Regions from separate parts of the Rahnella sp. R3(2024) genome, predicted to be linked through region 4. Evidence: predicted binding sites of a transcription regulator. Region 4 holds the regulator's gene; each other region holds the start of a gene.
What was found. The regulator PhoB, encoded in region 4, activates phosphate uptake and scavenging genes when phosphate is short. The targets are predictions, from matches to a motif close to CTGTCATAAAACTGNCNNAT.
Positions count from the first base shown of each region.

Region 1: the regulator PhoB is predicted to act here: its motif matches at 1,710-1,729, upstream of phoA (alkaline phosphatase).
Region 2: the regulator PhoB is predicted to act here: its motif matches at 1,908-1,927, upstream of pstS (phosphate ABC transporter substrate-binding protein PstS).
Region 3: the regulator PhoB is predicted to act here: its motif matches at 2,690-2,709, upstream of serA (phosphoglycerate dehydrogenase).

Region 1 is NZ_JBHGBU010000001.1:106,013-110,227, reverse strand. It holds gene phoA (alkaline phosphatase) at 204-1,628, opposite strand; gene putA (trifunctional transcriptional regulator/proline dehydrogenase/L-glutamate gamma-semialdehyde dehydrogenase) at 1,979-4,215, opposite strand, start outside.
Region 2 is NZ_JBHGBU010000001.1:2,112,185-2,116,399, reverse strand. It holds gene glmS (glutamine--fructose-6-phosphate transaminase (isomerizing)) at 1-997, shown strand, start outside; partial or broken gene rluF (23S rRNA pseudouridine(2604) synthase RluF) at 1,098-1,823, shown strand; gene pstS (phosphate ABC transporter substrate-binding protein PstS) at 2,034-3,074, shown strand; gene pstC (phosphate ABC transporter permease PstC) at 3,169-4,125, shown strand; gene pstA (phosphate ABC transporter permease PstA) at 4,127-4,215, shown strand, end outside.
Region 3 is NZ_JBHGBU010000001.1:3,122,832-3,127,046, reverse strand. It holds gene ABSH60_RS14010 (5-formyltetrahydrofolate cyclo-ligase) at 1-202, shown strand, start outside; gene asr (acid resistance repetitive basic protein Asr) at 461-874, shown strand; gene serA (phosphoglycerate dehydrogenase) at 1,177-2,415, opposite strand; gene rpiA (ribose-5-phosphate isomerase RpiA) at 2,765-3,427, opposite strand; gene ABSH60_RS13990 (LysR family transcriptional regulator ArgP) at 3,655-4,215, shown strand, end outside.
Region 4 is NZ_JBHGBU010000001.1:3,227,352-3,231,566, reverse strand. It holds gene ABSH60_RS14525 (cobalamin-independent methionine synthase II family protein) at 1-10, opposite strand, end outside; gene phoR (phosphate regulon sensor histidine kinase PhoR) at 278-1,597, opposite strand; gene phoB (phosphate response regulator transcription factor PhoB) at 1,619-2,308, opposite strand; gene sbcD (exonuclease subunit SbcD) at 2,525-3,763, shown strand; gene sbcC (exonuclease subunit SbcC) at 3,760-4,215, shown strand, end outside.

The DNA.
Region 1 (4,215 bases), 3.1 Mb from region 4:
CTGAAATGAGAGGACCGCGCAGCGGCGGCGTTTGCGGCAATAGCCGGAGCCGCTGGAATATAGCCCGCGAGCGATAGCGCGCAGTGAAAGAGCCCGGGATTCTTAAGGGGGGCGGCGATAAGCCCCCCTTAAGGCCGGTGTGGGTGGCAACCCACGGTCTTGACCTAACGCCCGTTTAGGCGACGAACGTTACCGTTCTAATCTCATTGAATCCCCATTGCTCCCTTCATGGTGAAGAAAAGATCAGTCTGATCGGTCAGGCCCACCACATTCCCTGCGTGCGGACCGAACGCGGCAACGCGCAGTTGCGTGCCGGTGTGGCCCTGGGAATCGTCTTCTGAGTTGCCGTAACTGATGGTCATCGGTGCGCCATCTTTCGTGGTCAGCGTTTGTGTCAGACCCGGCGCTTTGGCGTCGGTTTCGATGATCTGGCTGGAATGCGCGTGGTCGGCGGTGACGATAACCAGCGTGTTGCCGTCCTGACGGGCGAACTCCAGCGCTTTTTGCACGGCTTCGTCTAAATCAACGGTTTCACCAAACTGTCCGCACGGGTTCGCGGCGTGATCCTGTTTATCAATCGATGCGCCTTCAACCTGCAGGAAGAAACCCTTTTCATTGGTTTTCAGCAGATCGATGGCTTTTTCAGTCATGGCGGCAAGCGTCGGGATATCCGCAGTTCGCTGCGGGTTGGCTTCGCAGGTGACGGCAGGTTTATCAATGTTGCCGTGATACGAGGCTTTCGGACCCTGCCAGCGTACCGGCATGTTGCCTTCGGAGAACAGGCCGAGCACCGGTTCTTTCTGGTCGGCTTGGGTTACCGCGCTGAGCTCACCGGCGTTTTCCACCCACACATATCCCTGCGCCAGCGCCTGATCTTTCAAGGATTTGCCCTGGAAATCACCGGCTTTAGCCAGCTGGCTGAAGGATTTTCTGCCGCCACCCAGCGTCACATCGGCGCGCGTCTGCAATAACTGTTCGGTGATGGAGCCACGGCCGCCGTTTTCCAGCGCGTTAGTGGCGCATTTCTCAGTGGTTTCTTGCGGACCGTAACATTTACGGGAAGTGACGTGGGCAATTTGCGCGGCCGGGGTGGCGTCCTGTAATTCGGCGGTCGACACGTTGCCGGTGGCTTTTCCGGCGGCTTTCGCAATTTCAAGGATTGTCTGGTGATCCTTACCGTTTACATCCACGCCAATCGCGCCGTTATAGCTTTTCACGCCGGTGGACCAGGCGGTGGCTGAAGCGGCAGAGTCGGTGACGTAGTCAGGTTTTTGCGTTTTCTTATCGAGAGAATAATGGGTGTACTGGCCGGTCAGCGGCAGGGCGTCGATGCCTTTGAAATAACCGCCTGCGCCTTCCGCGTAATTTCGCGCCGAGGTGATTTCAGAATCACCCATGCCGTCGCCGATCAGCAAAATAACGTTTTTGACCGTTTTGTCAGAAAGCGAGGCTTTCAGCGCGGCTGTCTGATCACCGCTGAGACGGCGTGCGCCCCCTTGTTCGGTCAGGACGCCTTTTGCCGCACGGTCGGTCAGTACGCTGTTTTCATCAGCGAAAGACCCGGCAGAAGCGGAAAGCAGCAGGGCGGCAGCGATGGCGCGGGCGAGCAGAGATACAGGTTGTTGCATTGTCAAAACTCCTTTTAATAAAGCGAAAGAAATACAAATACACAGTTTGATTTATTTTGTTACTGGCAGGGTAAGTCAGAGGGATGACGGATTTATGACAGAGGAGACAGATGTTGTGGCTGGCGGGCTACGTGTCGGGGGTTGCGTCACATGCGGGGGGCACAGAACACGTACGTGGTGTCCGCGGTAGCGCATGTTTGAAAAAAACGTGGGAGATCAAAGAGGGAGGCACTTTCCTCCCTCTCTGGCGTTGTCGGCACAACGGGTTAAGCGATCACTGCAACTGAGAAACCGACACTGTTTCGGTCAGGGTTAAAGGCCGCCATTGCAGCGGCCAGTTATATCAACCCTCACCCGATGGTCATCAGACTCGCATTTCCTCCCGCCGCGGCGGTGTTCACACTCAATGAGCGCTCGTGAAGCAGGCGCTCCAGCAACACATTGTCATCGCCGCGCGCAAAGCCCTGCACTGACACAATGGCGCCAGGGCGGTTGGCGATAATCTGACACAGTTCCCGCAGCTGGTCGGCGTCGCCGTGGTAGATGACCGCATCGAAGACCGGCGCATCGTTTTGCCAGTCTTGTGCGAAGTCCACGCGTTCCTGTACCGCCCCGGGTAACTGGCTGAACAGTTCGCGCTGTAACGGCGCTTCCGGCCACAGGATCCGGCAACCGGTCGCGGTGATGGCGGCAAGCTGGAGCAGGGCGTCGGCCTGATTATCGGCCAGTGCCAGAACACGTTCGCGGGGTAACAGGGCGTAGGTGTTGCGTTCACCCGTTGGCCCCGGCAGGGTGCGCAATGTGCCGCCCTGGCTGCTTTCGGCGAAGCGCGTGCAGACGTCGATAAAGGCGGCCGGTTGCTGGCTGCGGGTTGCCCACTGTTGCAACGCGCGGTGCGGTGCAAGCAGCGCGTCGCGCACGGACGTGTCCAGCGGCAGATCGCGATCCTGACGCAGCAAGGTTTGTTGCACGGCAAATGGCGGACGGCTGCTGAGCAGGCGATAAAGATAAAGCGGGCCGCCCGCTTTCGGGCCGGTGCCGGACAAGCCTTCGCCGCCAAACGGCTGTACACCAACCACAGCGCCAACCATGTTGCGGTTCACGTACATGTTGCCGACGTGCGCCTGCTGGGTCACACGGTGGATGGTTTCGTCGATGCGGGTGTGAATGCCCAGCGTCAGGCCGTAACCGGCGGCATTAATCTGACCGATCAGCTTATCCAGATCCTGACGGGCATAACGCACCACGTGCAGTACCGGGCCGAAGATCTCTTTCTTCATCTCATCAAAGCTTTCCAGCTCGATAAGCGTCGGTTTTACAAAGGTGCCGCGGTTCCATTCCTGCTGATCAGCCGCCAATTCCTGCGTGGCCTGATACACCGTGCGGCCTTTGGCGCGCATGGCATCGATATGTTTTTCAATACCGGCTTTGGCATCGGCGTCAATCACCGGCCCGATATCGGTAGACAGGCGTTCCGGATTGCCCATGCGGCATTCGGCCATGGCACCGCGCAGCATCTGCAGGGTGTGATCGGCCACGTCATCCTGAATGCAGAGCACGCGCAGAGCAGAACAACGCTGACCGGCGCTGTCGAAGGCGGAGGCCACCACGTCCATCACGACCTGCTCGGTCAGGGCGGAGGAATCGACAATCATCGCATTCAGGCCGCCGGTTTCGGCGATAAGCGGCGTCGGACGCCCCTGCGGATCGAGTCTTCCCGCAATGTTGCGTTGCAAAATACCCGCCACGTCGGTGGAGCCGGTGAACAGCACGCCGCGAACGCGTTCGTCATTGACCAGCTGCGCACCGACGGTTTCGCCTTTGCCCGGCAGCAGTTGCAGTACCCCGGCCGGAACCCCGGCTTCGTGCAGAATACCGACGGCAAGCGCCGCAATCAGAGGCGTTTGCTCCGCCGGTTTTGCCAGCACGCTGTTGCCTGCGGCCAGTGCGGCGGCGATCTGACCGGTGAAAATCGCCAGCGGGAAGTTCCACGGGCTGATACACACCACCGGGCCGAGCGGACGGTGCGTGTCGTTGGTGAAATCTTCGCGGATCTGGCCGGCATAGTAGTGCAGGAAATCCACCGCTTCGCGCACTTCGGCGATGGCGTTATTAAAGGTTTTTCCAGCCTCGCGCACCAGCACGCCAAGCAGACTTTGCAACTGCGCTTCCATCAATTCTGCACCGCGTTGCAGGATTGCGGCGCGCTCTTCGGGAGGCGTCGCAAACCAGATGGCGCCAGCCGTGGCGGAAGCGTCCAGCGCACGGCTGATTTCCGCTTCTGTGGCTTCACGCACGTGCCCGACGATGTCGGTATGTTCAGACGGGTTGATGACCGGCAAAAATTCACCGTCGTCAGTGGGCGCATCGATCATCGGCTGTGCGGTGATCGTATGGCTGGCGCTTTGCAGCAGGGCGCTGGACAGCGAGGCCAGACGGTGCTCGCTGGACATATCCAGCCCGGCAGAGTTGACGCGTTTATCGCCGTACAAATTGCGTGGCAGGGCGATGCGCGGGTGCGGCAATCCGACCTGTCCTTCCGTGGCGGCCAGCGCTTCAACGGCCAGAACCGGATCGGCGATCAGTT
Region 2 (4,215 bases), 1.1 Mb from region 4:
CCTGAGCGAACTGGGTGAAAAAGCTGACGATATTCTGTCACGCGTTCAGCACATTCAGATTATCGCCTGCGGGACGTCATATAACTCAGGCATGGTCGCGCGTTACTGGTTCGAAGCGCTGGCCGGCATGCCGTGTGATGTGGAAATCGCCTCTGAATTCCGCTATCGCAAATCCGCCGTGCGTCCGGGGAGCCTTATCATCACGCTGTCTCAGTCCGGGGAAACGGCTGATACGCTGGCTGCACTGCGCCTGTCTAAGGAACTGGGTTATCTTGGTTCTCTGGCTGTCTGTAACGTTGCCGGTTCCTCGCTGGTGCGTGAATCCGATCTGGCGCTGATGACCAAAGCGGGCACTGAGATCGGCGTGGCTTCCACCAAAGCGTTCACCACTCAGCTTACCGTTCTGCTGATGCTGGTGGCGCGTATGGGCCGTCTGAAAGGCATGGCGCCTCAGGTCGAGCACGATATTGTTCACGCACTTCAGGCATTGCCAGCGCGTATTGAACAGATGTTATCGCTTGATAAAACCATCGAATCTCTGGCAGAAGGTTTCTCTGACAAGCATCACGCCCTGTTCCTCGGTCGTGGCGATCAATACCCGATCGCGATGGAAGGTGCGCTGAAGCTCAAAGAGATCTCTTACATTCATGCAGAAGCCTATGCAGCTGGCGAGCTGAAACATGGCCCGCTGGCGCTGATTGACGCCGATATGCCGGTGATCGTGATTGCGCCAAATAATGAACTGCTGGAAAAACTGAAGTCGAATATCGAGGAAGTGCGCGCCCGTGGTGGCCTGCTGTATGTCTTCGCCGATCAGAATGCCGGTTTCACCGACAGCGAAGGCATGAAAATCATCCAGTTGCCTCACGTTGAAGAGATTGTTGCACCGATTTTCTACACCGTTCCGCTACAGCTGCTGTCCTATTATGTCGCGCTGATTAAAGGGACTGACGTAGACCAGCCACGTAACCTGGCGAAGTCCGTCACGGTAGAATAAGACTCTGCTCCTTCCGTTGCTGAGCGCCCCTTGCGGGCGCTTTTTTTATTTCTGAGCAGCAACAGGGTATAGTCCGCCTTTAACTGAAAGGCACTGCTGAATGCTGACCACTCCTTCCGTTCGAATTAACAAATACATAAGCGATAGCGGCATGTGTTCGCGCCGTGACGCCGATCGTTACGTCGGGCAGGGGCTGGTCTTTATCAACGATAAGCAGGCGGGATTTGGCGCGCCAGTATTTCCGGGTGATGTGGTGAACGTGAATGGTCAACAGATCGGGCTGCGCGACCAGGATGACCTGGTGCTGATCGCCCTGAACAAACCGGTGGGGATCATTACCACAATGGATGAGGGTCTGGCGGATAACATCGGTTTGCTCATCCGTCACAGCCAGCGCATTTTTCCCGTCGGGCGTCTGGATAAAGATTCGCACGGGCTGATTCTGCTGACCAATAACGGCGATGTAGTGAATAAGATCCTGCGCGCCGGTAATGATCACGAAAAAGAGTACGTGGTGACCGTTAACAAACCGGTGACCGACGCATTGATTCTCGGTCTGAGCGCCGGCGTCCCGATTTTGGGAACCGTAACGAAAGCCTGTAAAGTGATCAAAGAATCAGATGATGTCTTTCGTATTACTCTGGTGCAGGGGCTTAACCGTCAGATCCGCCGCATGGCGAAATATTTTGGCTATGAAGTCACACGGCTTGAGCGCGTGCGGATCATGAATATCCATCTTGCCGCGCTGCCGCCGGGGGAATCGCGCGAGTTAACCGGCGAGGAGCGGAGTGAGTTGTTCAGGCGTATCGAACATTCGGTTTCCGATCAATAATCGCCCTGAAAGCCCGTTTTACCCCCAAAAGCATCCCCTGTTTCCTCTGGATTGCCCACTTCGGTCCAATTGTGACCACTGTCATAAAACTGTCATATAACGTACATTTTACTGTCACCTAATTGTCCTATTTTCCTCCTGTGCCAAACACTTTAATTAACGTCGACATTAAGTCGGGAAGTTTAAAACCACCAGGAGTGGAACATGAAATTGATGCGTAACACCGTCGCCGGTTTTGTAGCAGCGACTTTTTCCCTCACAGCAATGTCTGCTTTCGCTGCCAGTAATCTGACTGGTGCTGGCGGTACCTTCCCTGCCCCTGTTTACGCCAAGTGGGCGGATGCTTACCAGAAAGAAACCGGTAACCAGGTGAACTATCAGGGCATCGGTTCTTCCGGCGGCGTGAAACAAATTATCGCCAAGACTGTCGATTTCGGTGCCTCTGATGCGCCGATGAAAGAAGAAGATCTGAACAAAAACGGCCTGTTCCAGTTCCCAACCGTAATCGGTGGTGTGGTACTGGCGGTAAACATCCCTGGGATCACATCCGGTCAGCTGACGCTGGACGGCGCAACGCTGGGTGATATCTACCTCGGCAAAATCAAAAAGTGGAACGACGCGGCGATCACTAAGCTGAACCCGGGCGTGAAACTGCCAGACACCAACATCGCGGTCGTTCGCCGTGCTGATGGCTCAGGCACCTCTTTCGTGTTCACCAGCTATCTGGCGAAAGTGAACAACGAGTGGAAAGAGAAAATCGGTTCAGGTTCTACCGTTAACTGGCCTACCGGTCTGGGCGGTAAAGGTAACGACGGCGTCGCGGCCTTCGTACAGCGTCTGCCAGGCTCCATCGGCTATGTAGAATACGCTTACGCTAAACAGAACAACCTGGCATACACCAAACTGGTTGATGCTGACGGTAAAGCGATTTCCCCGACGGAAGAATCCTTCAGCGCAGCAGCCAAAGGCGCTGACTGGAAGAAAACCTTCGCTCAGGATCTGACGAATCAGAAAGGTGATAACGCCTGGCCAATCAGCTCCACCACCTTCATCCTGATTTACAAAGACCAGGCCGATGCAGCGAAAGGCACTGAAGTGCTGAAGTTCTTCGACTGGGCTTACAAAAACGGCAACAAACTGACGACCGATCTGGATTACGCCGCACTGCCTGACTCTGTTGTTGAACAGATCCGCGCAGCCTGGAAAACCAACATTAAAGATTCCAGCGGTAAAGCACTGTACTAGGATCTGACCTTACGTCTGATATAGAGTACAAGTCTTCTGCTTCATTCCCTCTCCGGCCGGGGAGGGAATTAAATCTGAATTAAAAGAGAGTGGTATGGCTGAATACAAGCCGGCTATTAAGGCACCAAGCAAAAACGGTGACATCATCTTCGGCGCGCTGGTCAAACTGGCTGCGCTGATCGTGTTATTAATGCTGGGCGGTATTATCGTCTCGCTGTTTATTGCTTCCCTTCCAAGCATCGAAAAGTTTGGTTTATCCTTCCTGTGGACTAAAACCTGGGATGCCCCGAACGAACAATTCGGCGCACTGGTACCGATTTACGGCACCGTGGTGACCTCGATTATCGCCTTGCTGATTGCCGTACCGGTCAGCTTTGGTATCGCATTATTCCTCACCGAACTTGCCCCTAACTGGATGAAGCGCCCGCTGGGTATTGCAATCGAACTGCTGGCGGCGATCCCCAGTATTGTTTACGGCATGTGGGGGCTGTTCGTCTTTGCACCGCTGTTTGCGCAGTATTTCCAGACCCCTGTCGGTGACGTGCTCTCCGGCATTCCGATCGTCGGCGCCTTGTTCGCCGGCCCCGGTTTCGGTATCGGTATTCTGGCCGCCGGTGTGATCCTTGCCATCATGATCATCCCTTACATCGCCTCTGTGATGCGTGACGTGTTTGAACAAACACCGGTGATGATGAAAGAGTCTGCATACGGCATTGGCTGTACGACGTGGGAAGTGATCTGGCGCATCGTGCTGCCGTTCACCAAAAATGGCGTGATTGGCGGTGTGATGTTAGGCCTTGGCCGCGCGTTGGGTGAAACCATGGCGGTGACCTTTATCATCGGTAACACCTACCAGCTCGACAGCGTCTCGCTGTATATGCCGGGCAACAGTATTACCTCGGCGCTGGCCAACGAATTCGCTGAAGCGGAAGCCGGTCTGCATACTGCCGCGCTGATGGAACTCGGCCTCATCCTGTTTGTTATCACCTTTATTGTTCTGGCGCTGTCGAAAGTGATGATTCTGCGCCTGGCTAAGAAAGAGGGCCGTTAAGATGACGACACTCGAAATGCAAAGCACACCTGAACTGCTGGAATCGCGCCGTAAACGCCAGGCATGGCGTCGCCAGAAGAACCGTCTGGC
Region 3 (4,215 bases), 100 kb from region 4:
GCTGGTTGCGTTCGACAATCACGGGCAGCGCCTGGGTATGGGCGGAGGTTTTTATGACCGCACGCTGGAGCACTGGCAGGATGGCGGGCCCTATCCGATTGGGTTAGCGCATGACTGTCAGCAGGTCGATGCGTTGCCAGCCGAGCACTGGGACGTACCTTTGCCGGAAGTCATTACACCCGGAAAAATATGGACGTGGTAAAAAACCGTCCCGGATCCTGATGCCTGCACATGACAGCGTACCACCCTCTTCAGTATGTTGTAACTAAGTCTCTAAAAAACCAGCCACAATACATACAACCCAATCAACGCATTGAAATACATGTTATTTTTCATTTATACATAGCGTTACACGCCGAAACCATTCACTCACGGACAACCTGAGCCGACACGCATACTATTCTCTCATCGGCCCCGCAGTGGGGTAGACACACAAACCAAAATTCTTGAGGAATAAACGATGAAAAAAGTATTAGCTCTGGTTGTAGCCGCTGCAATGGGCCTGTCTTCTGTCGCTTTCGCTGCTGAAACTACAGCAACTCCGGCGCCTGCTGCGACCACAACAACGGCAGCTCCGGCTCATGCCACCAAGCATAAAGCCCACAAGAAACCTGTTCAGAAAGCTCAGGCAGCCAAGAAACACAAAAAAGCAGCCAAAAAAGCGCCAGTGGCTCAGAAAGCACAAGCGGCTAAAAAACACGTGAAGCACGCTAAGAAAGCAGCTCCGGTTGCTCAGAAAGCCCAGGCTGCCAAGAAACACGTGAAACACGCTAAGAAAGCGGCTCCGGTTGCTCAGAAAGCCCAGGCTGCCAAGAAACACGTGAAACATGCTAAGAAAGCTGCTCCGGCTGCAAAAGCAACACCAGCAGCATAAGAAGTAAACCAGAAGTCTTTGTGAACGCATCTGCTCACATTTATCAAGACTGAATAATTTAACACCCGGTTCGCCGGGTGTTTTTTTCTCCAGTGTCTATCCGGAGGTACTGACAGATGATGCTGCGCCGCTACCTGTTCGAAATCACCTTTTCATCCATGATCCTCTGCGGATTGATCACCCTCTCCTTTTACTTCTGAAACGTGAAGCGCCTTCCAGGACGCTTAAACGCCTGACACCCCATTTTATGCAGACACAAAAAAACCGCCTTTCGGCGGCTTTGTCATTTATGGCTGATACGATCAGTAGAGCAAACGGGCACGAATGGTTCCCGGTATCGCTTTCATCAGCTGTAACGCGGTAGTCAGCGTCGCGATATCTGTTTCCGCATCGATAACCACATAACCAATTTCCGGGCTGGTTTGCAGATACTGCGCGGCGATGTTGATGCCCTGCTCCGCAAAAATCTGGTTGATGCTGGTCAGCACGCCCGGACGGTTTTCGTGGATATGCAACAGACGGCTGGCTTTCTCAGTGTGTGCTGGCAAAGAGGCTTCGGGGAAGTTAACCGCTGACAGTGTTGAACCGTTGTCAGAGTATTTCGCCAGTTTGCCTGCCACTTCGAGGCCGATACCTTCCTGCGCTTCCATGGTCGAACCGCCAATGTGCGGCGTCAGCAGCACGTTGTCGAATTCACACAGCGGAGAATTGAAAGGATCGCTGTTGGTCGCTGGCTCTTCCGGGAAGACGTCGATCGCCGCACCGGAAAGATGTTTGCTGCGCAGTGCATTGCACAGAGCAGGAATGTCGATGACCGTTCCGCGCGAGGCGTTGATCAGCAGCGCGCCCGGCTTCATCTGCGCCAGCTGCACTTCAGAAATCATGTCTTTTGTCCCGGCGGTTTCGGGCACATGCAGCGTCACGACGTCGCTGGTATTGAGCAGTTCCTGCAACGAAGCAATAGGCTGCGCATTACCCAACGGCAATTTGCTTTCGATGTCGTAGTAGAACACGCGCATCCCGAGGCTTTCTGCCAGGATGCCCAGCTGCGTACCGATATGGCCGTAACCAATGATACCCAGACGTTTGCCGCGTGCTTCAAATGAACCGACGGCCAGCTTGTTCCAGATACCACGGTGCGCTTTCGCATTCGCTTCAGGAATACCGCGCATCATCAGCAACATTTCACCCAGCACCATTTCGGCTACTGAGCGGGTGTTAGAAAACGGTGCGTTGAACACCGGAACACCGCGACGCGTGGCGGCTTTCAGATCAACCTGATTGGTCCCGATACAGAAACACCCAACAGCCACCAGTTTTTCTGCTGCCTGGAACACTTCTTCGGTCAGCTGAGTACGCGATCGGAGTCCAACAAAGTGCGCATCACGAATCGACTCTTTCAGCGATTCTGTATCTAAAGCACCTTTGTGAAATTCAATATTGGTGTAACCCGCGGCACGGAGTGTATCAACCGCACTTTGGTGGACGCCTTCCACTAACAAAAATTTAATCTTGTCTTTCTCAAGTGATACTTTTGCCATTTCCCGACCCTATATTTTCTGGCTGAATTCGAACTGCGAGGTGATTGCTCACAGCCAACATAACAAAAAATCCGCCATCATCAATACAAACGATTGCCTGCCAGGCAGCAGAAGGCTCACCGTGCCTGTTGGTTTTTAGCATTTCATGCTGGTTAGATTTTACAGCGCCAGACGTTCAGGAGGAGAAATACTGAAATGTGACATAAGTCACCAAATTAAAGCCTTTGAAGAAAAGATGATTCAACCAGAAAATTATCATCTTCATAACATTGCGTTATGACAGCGGGATGACAAGGCGGAGGCTGGCTGCTTTGGGGAAAAGCAGCCAGATCTTCTGCTTATATCGTCATTACTTCAGTTTAACGGTTTTCACGCCTTCGGAAGTCCCGACCAGCGCCACGTCTGCGCCACGGTTTGCGAACAGGCCAACGGTCACCACACCGGCAATGCTGTTGATCTTATTTTCCATCGCGACGGCATCCAGAATGTTCAGGTTATGCACATCGAGGATCACGTTACCGTTATCTGTCAGCACATTCTGACGGTATTCCGGCAGGCCGCCGAGTTTCACCAGCTCACGTGCAACATAGGAGCGCGCCATCGGGATCACTTCCACCGGCAGCGGGAATTTACCCAGCACATCGACCTGTTTGGAGGCATCCACAATACAGATGAATTTTTTGGCAATCGCCGCAATGATTTTTTCGCGGGTCAGCGCTGCGCCGCCGCCTTTGATCATTTGCATTGAACCGTTGATTTCATCTGCGCCGTCGACATACACATCCAGCGAATCGACTTCGTTACTGTCGAAAACATGGATGCCAAGGCTTTTCAGTTTTGCGGTAGACGCGTCGGAGCTGGAGACTGCGCCTTCGATTTGGCCTTTGATGGACCCCAGTGCATCAATGAAATGCGCGGCGGTGGATCCGGTACCAACACCGACAATGGTGCCCGGCGTAACGTAATCCAGTGCGGCCCAGCCGACTGCTTTCTTCAATTCTTCCTGCGTCATAATGGCTTCTCTGTCTGATAACCCGAAAGTGGCGTGAATAGTTCGGTGAAACGAATTGTGCCGGTGATTATAAAGCATGTCCCGGCAGATTGGGCAGCCAAGAGCGTGACCAGCTCACACTTATTAAGTGCAATTGCGCTGCAAACACCAAGATTTTCCTCACCACAAAAACTGACAAACTGTGGCATAGTGTCCGGATAATATTGAACCCAAGGGACAGAACTCCGATGAAACGCCCGGACTATAGAACGTTGCAGGCACTGGACGCGGTCATCCGTGAGCGCGGTTTTGAACGCGCCGCACAGAAGCTATGCATCACACAATCGGCCGTCTCTCAGCGTATTAAGCAACTGGAAAATTTATTCGGCCAACCGCTGCTGGTGCGTACCGTTCCACCCCGCCCGACCGAGCAGGGACAGAAATTACTGGCCTTGCTGCATCAGGTGGAATTGCTGGAAGAAGAGTGGCTGGGCAGTGACAGCAACAGCGACAGTAATGATACGCCACTGCTGCTTTCGCTGGCGGTCAACGCCGACAGTCTGGCGACCTGGCTGTTACCGGCGCTGAAATCGGTGCTGGTCGACTCCCCTATCCGCCTGAATTTGCAGGTCGAAGATGAAACACGCACACAGGAACGTCTGCGTCGCGGTGAAGTGGTCGGTGCGGTGAGTATTCAGCCACAGCCGCTGCCGAGCTGTCTGGTCGATCAACTGGGCGCGCTGGACTATCTGTTTGTCGGTTCCAAACCCTTTGCCGATCGCTACTTCCCGAACGGCGTCACCCGCTCC
Region 4 (4,215 bases):
TACGTTGCATGCATGACTCCTTTTAGGCACCCCGCGGCGTATGGCGGAATACCAATGATTTACAAAGTAAATAATTGCGTTGCGTTATATATAGACATCTGGATGTCTAAACGTCTTTGATTGGATAGTGTCATGCAGCACGCTTATCAGCAACAGAGGAATCTTCATGAGACATGAATAAAATTCACGTTAGCGGGAAGAATGTTCATTTAGAGGAAATGTTCATTTGGAAGAGAGTAAGAAAGCCTGAAATCCACAGATAACAGGCTTGAGAGGGTTAAGGCTTAATGGAAGCTTGCGCACCGGCGTCTTGCGGAACAATCAACCGCGGCGCCAGCGTAAACATAAAGCGGGTGCCGACACCCACTTCGCTCATGACTTCCAGCCTGGCGTTGTGATGGCTCAGGGCATGTTTGACGATCGCCAGGCCCAGCCCGCTGCCACCGGTCTGGCGGGAGCGCGCTTTGTCTACGCGATAGAAACGTTCGGTCAGGCGCGGAAGGTGCTGAGGCGCAATACCCGGCCCGTTGTCGCTTATCTGGAACTGCGCGCCGTGCGGCGTTTGCTGCCAGCTGACTTCAATGCGGGTGCCCGCCGGGGTGTGATTCACCGCGTTGTACACCAGATTGGAAACCGCGCTGCGCAGTTGATCTTCGTTGCCAAAGACCTTCAGCTTGTCGTTTATACGGAATACAACCTCATGCTGGCCGCCGCTCAGCGTTTGCACTTCACGCTCCAGCATGCCGAGCATCACCGGAATATCGACTTTCTCGTGCAAATCCATATTGGCAGAGGCTTCTATTTTCGACAGCGTCAGCAACTGTTTTACCAGCCCGTCCATGCGTCGCGTCTGCTCCTGCATGGTATCCAGCGCTTTGGAACGAAACGGCTCTTCCAGCTTGGCGTCTTCCATCATTTCCAGATAGCCCTGCAAAACGGTCAGCGGCGTACGCAGCTCATGGCTGACGTTAGCGAAGAAGTTGCGTCGCGCGCCTTCGAGCTGACGCATTTGCGTGACATCCCGCGCCACCATCAGTAATTGCCCTTCAGAATAAGGCATCACGCGAAACTCCACGTAATGCTCATTATTCAGCTGAAGATTCAGTGCACGGCTGAAATCCCGGGCCTGGATCCAGGCGCGAAACTCCGGATAGCGCAAAAGGTTAAAGATGTGCTGCCCGTTGTCTTCCGGCCAGCGAAAGCCCAGCAGTTCCTGCGCCAGACCGTTACACCAGAAAATATTGCCCTCTTCGGTGGTCAGCACCACCGCATCAGGTAACGATTCTGCACCGCTGCGAAAACGTTTAATCAATTGCCCTAATTCGCGACGACGACGACGGTTACGCATCTGCATCTGGTTCAGCCCGTAGAACAGCGGCTCCCAGCTCCAGCGCCCGTTTGGCGGGGTGATGCTGCGGTCAAGCCACAGCCAATGTGAGAGTTTAAGCTGGTTGTAATAGTTCCAGCCCAGCGCCGCCAGCAGCGACGCAAAGAGAAGCCAGCCAAAATGGCCGACAAAAATGCCGAGAATGATCGCTGGCAGGCAAAAGAGGAAAAATTCGCCGGCCAGCCGTTTCCATGACAAACGTTCTAACACACAGATTCTCCGCTGTGGGGATTAATAACGCGTTGAGAAACGGTATCCCGTGCCACGGACAGTCTGAATCATTCTGTCATGTCCACTGGTTTCCAGCGCTTTACGTAAACGACGAATATGCACGTCCACGGTGCGATCTTCCACATAAACGTTAGTGCCCCAGACGTTATTCAGCAACTGTTCGCGGCTGTAAACACGTTCTGAGTGGGTCATAAAGAAGTGTAATAATTTGAATTCGGTCGGCCCCATGTCGAGCGCCTGCTCGTTGGCCATCACCCGGTGAGAGGAAGGATCCAGGCTCAGCCCCTGCATGTCGATCACCTCTTCCACCGCCATCGGAGAAATGCGGCGCATTACCGCTTTGATGCGGGCAACCAGTTCTTTCGGAGAAAACGGTTTGGTGATGTAATCATCGGCACCCACTTCGAGGCCGCGCACCCGATCTTCTTCTTCACCGCGTGCGGTCAGCATCATCACCGGGATTTCGCGGGTCAGGGCTTCACGTTTAAGGTGCTTAATAAACTGAATACCGGAACCGCCCGGTAACATCCAGTCGAGCAGGATAAGCTCAGGATAAGGCTCGACCAGCTGGGCCACTGCGGAATCAAAATCTTCAGCTTCAACAGCCTGATAGCCATTTTGTTCCAGTACAAAACACACCATTTCACGAATAGGAGCTTCGTCTTCAACCACTAATATACGTCTAGCCATCGTAGGTCCTGCCAATAGGTTAGCGATCTTTTATTTGATTGCGGGCGCCATTATGCGTCAGTTTTGTGACAGATTTATGAATAGAAAGGATGGTTCATTACCCGGCAATTTAACAGCCATCTTGCTGAAATACGTCCGATTTTCTCAGGACATCGTCCCCCGTCGGCGTTTATACTTTGCGCCATTGTTACCGCACCGCGAACCACAGGGAGTTTCATGCGCCTGATCCACACCTCAGACTGGCATCTTGGCCAGTATTTCTTTACCAAAAGCCGCGCCGCCGAGCACCAGGCCTTTCTGCGCTGGCTGACGGAACAGGTGGAAAATCATCAGGTTGATGCCGTGATCGTGGCCGGTGACATTTTCGATACCGGCTCACCGCCGAGCTATGCCCGCGAACTGTATAACCGCTTCGTGGTGGAATTACAACGCACCGGCTGTCAGCTGATTGTGCTGGCCGGTAATCATGATTCCGTCGCCACGTTAAATGAGTCCCGCGAGCTGCTTTCCTGTCTCAATACCCGGGTGATCGCCACCGTCGGCGAAGATCTGTCTGAGCAAGTGCTGGTGTTAAATCAGCGCAATGGTACGCCGGGAGCCGTACTCTGCGCGATCCCCTTTTTACGCCCGCGCGATTTAATCGCCAGTCAGGCAGGGCAATCCGGCAGCGACAAACAGCTGGCCTTACAGGAAGCCATTGCCGCGCATTATGATGCGCTGTGGCACGCTGCGCAGGCCAAACGCGACCAACTGGGTCTGCCGCTGCCGATCATCGCCACCGGCCATCTGACCACCGTTGGCGTCAGCACCTCTGATTCCGTGCGCGACATCTATATAGGGACTCTTGACGCCTTTCCGGCGCAGGCGTTCCCGCCGGTGGACTACGTGGCGCTCGGCCATATCCACCGCGCGCAGTGCGTGGCGAAAACGGAACATATCCGTTACAGCGGTTCCCCTATTCCGCTCAGTTTTGATGAGCTGAGCAAAGTCAAAAGCGTCTATCTGCTGGATTTCGACGGTGCCACGCTCAACGCCATCGACACGCTGGAGATCCCCGTTTTCCAGCCGATGCAAATCATCAAAGGCTCGCTGGCGGAGATTGAACAGCAGCTGGCGCACTTCACCGGAGGCGATGCTACAAAACCGGTCTGGCTGGATATTGAAGTGGCGACGCAGGATTATCTCAGCGATATTCAGCGCCGCATTCAGGCGCTGACCGCCGAACTGCCGGTGGAGGTCGTGTTACTGCGCCGCAGTAAAGAACAACGGATTCACAGCATCGAACAGCAGGAAAAAGAAACCCTCAGCGAGCTGAGCGTCAGCGACGTTTTTGAACGCAGATTGTCGCTGGAAGCGGATACGGATGAACCGCGCCAGACGCGGATGCGCACGCTGTTCGCCCAGGTTGTCGAACAGGTCACCAGCGGTCAGAGCACGGAGGGCAGCGCACAATGAAAATTCTCAGCCTGCGTTTAAAAAACCTGAACTCGCTGGCAGGCGAATGGAAAATTGATTTCACCGCCGAGCCGTTCGCCAGCAACGGTTTATTCGCCATCACCGGCCCGACCGGCGCGGGGAAAACCACCCTGCTCGATGCCATTTGTCTGGCGCTATATCATCAGACGCCACGCCTGAACGTCACGCCAAGTCAGAATGAACTGATGACCCGCCATACCGCCGAGTCACTGGCCGAAGTGGAGTTTGAAGTGAAAGGCATCGGCTATCGCGCATTCTGGAGCCAGCGCCGCGCGAAAAACTCACCGGACGGCAATTTACAGGCGCCAAAAGTCGAGCTGGCCTTGCTGGCCGACGGCAAAATTCTGGCAGATAAAGTGCGCGATAAACTCGATGCCATCGCCGAACTGACCGGACTGGATTTTGGCCGTTTCACCAAATCGATGATGTTG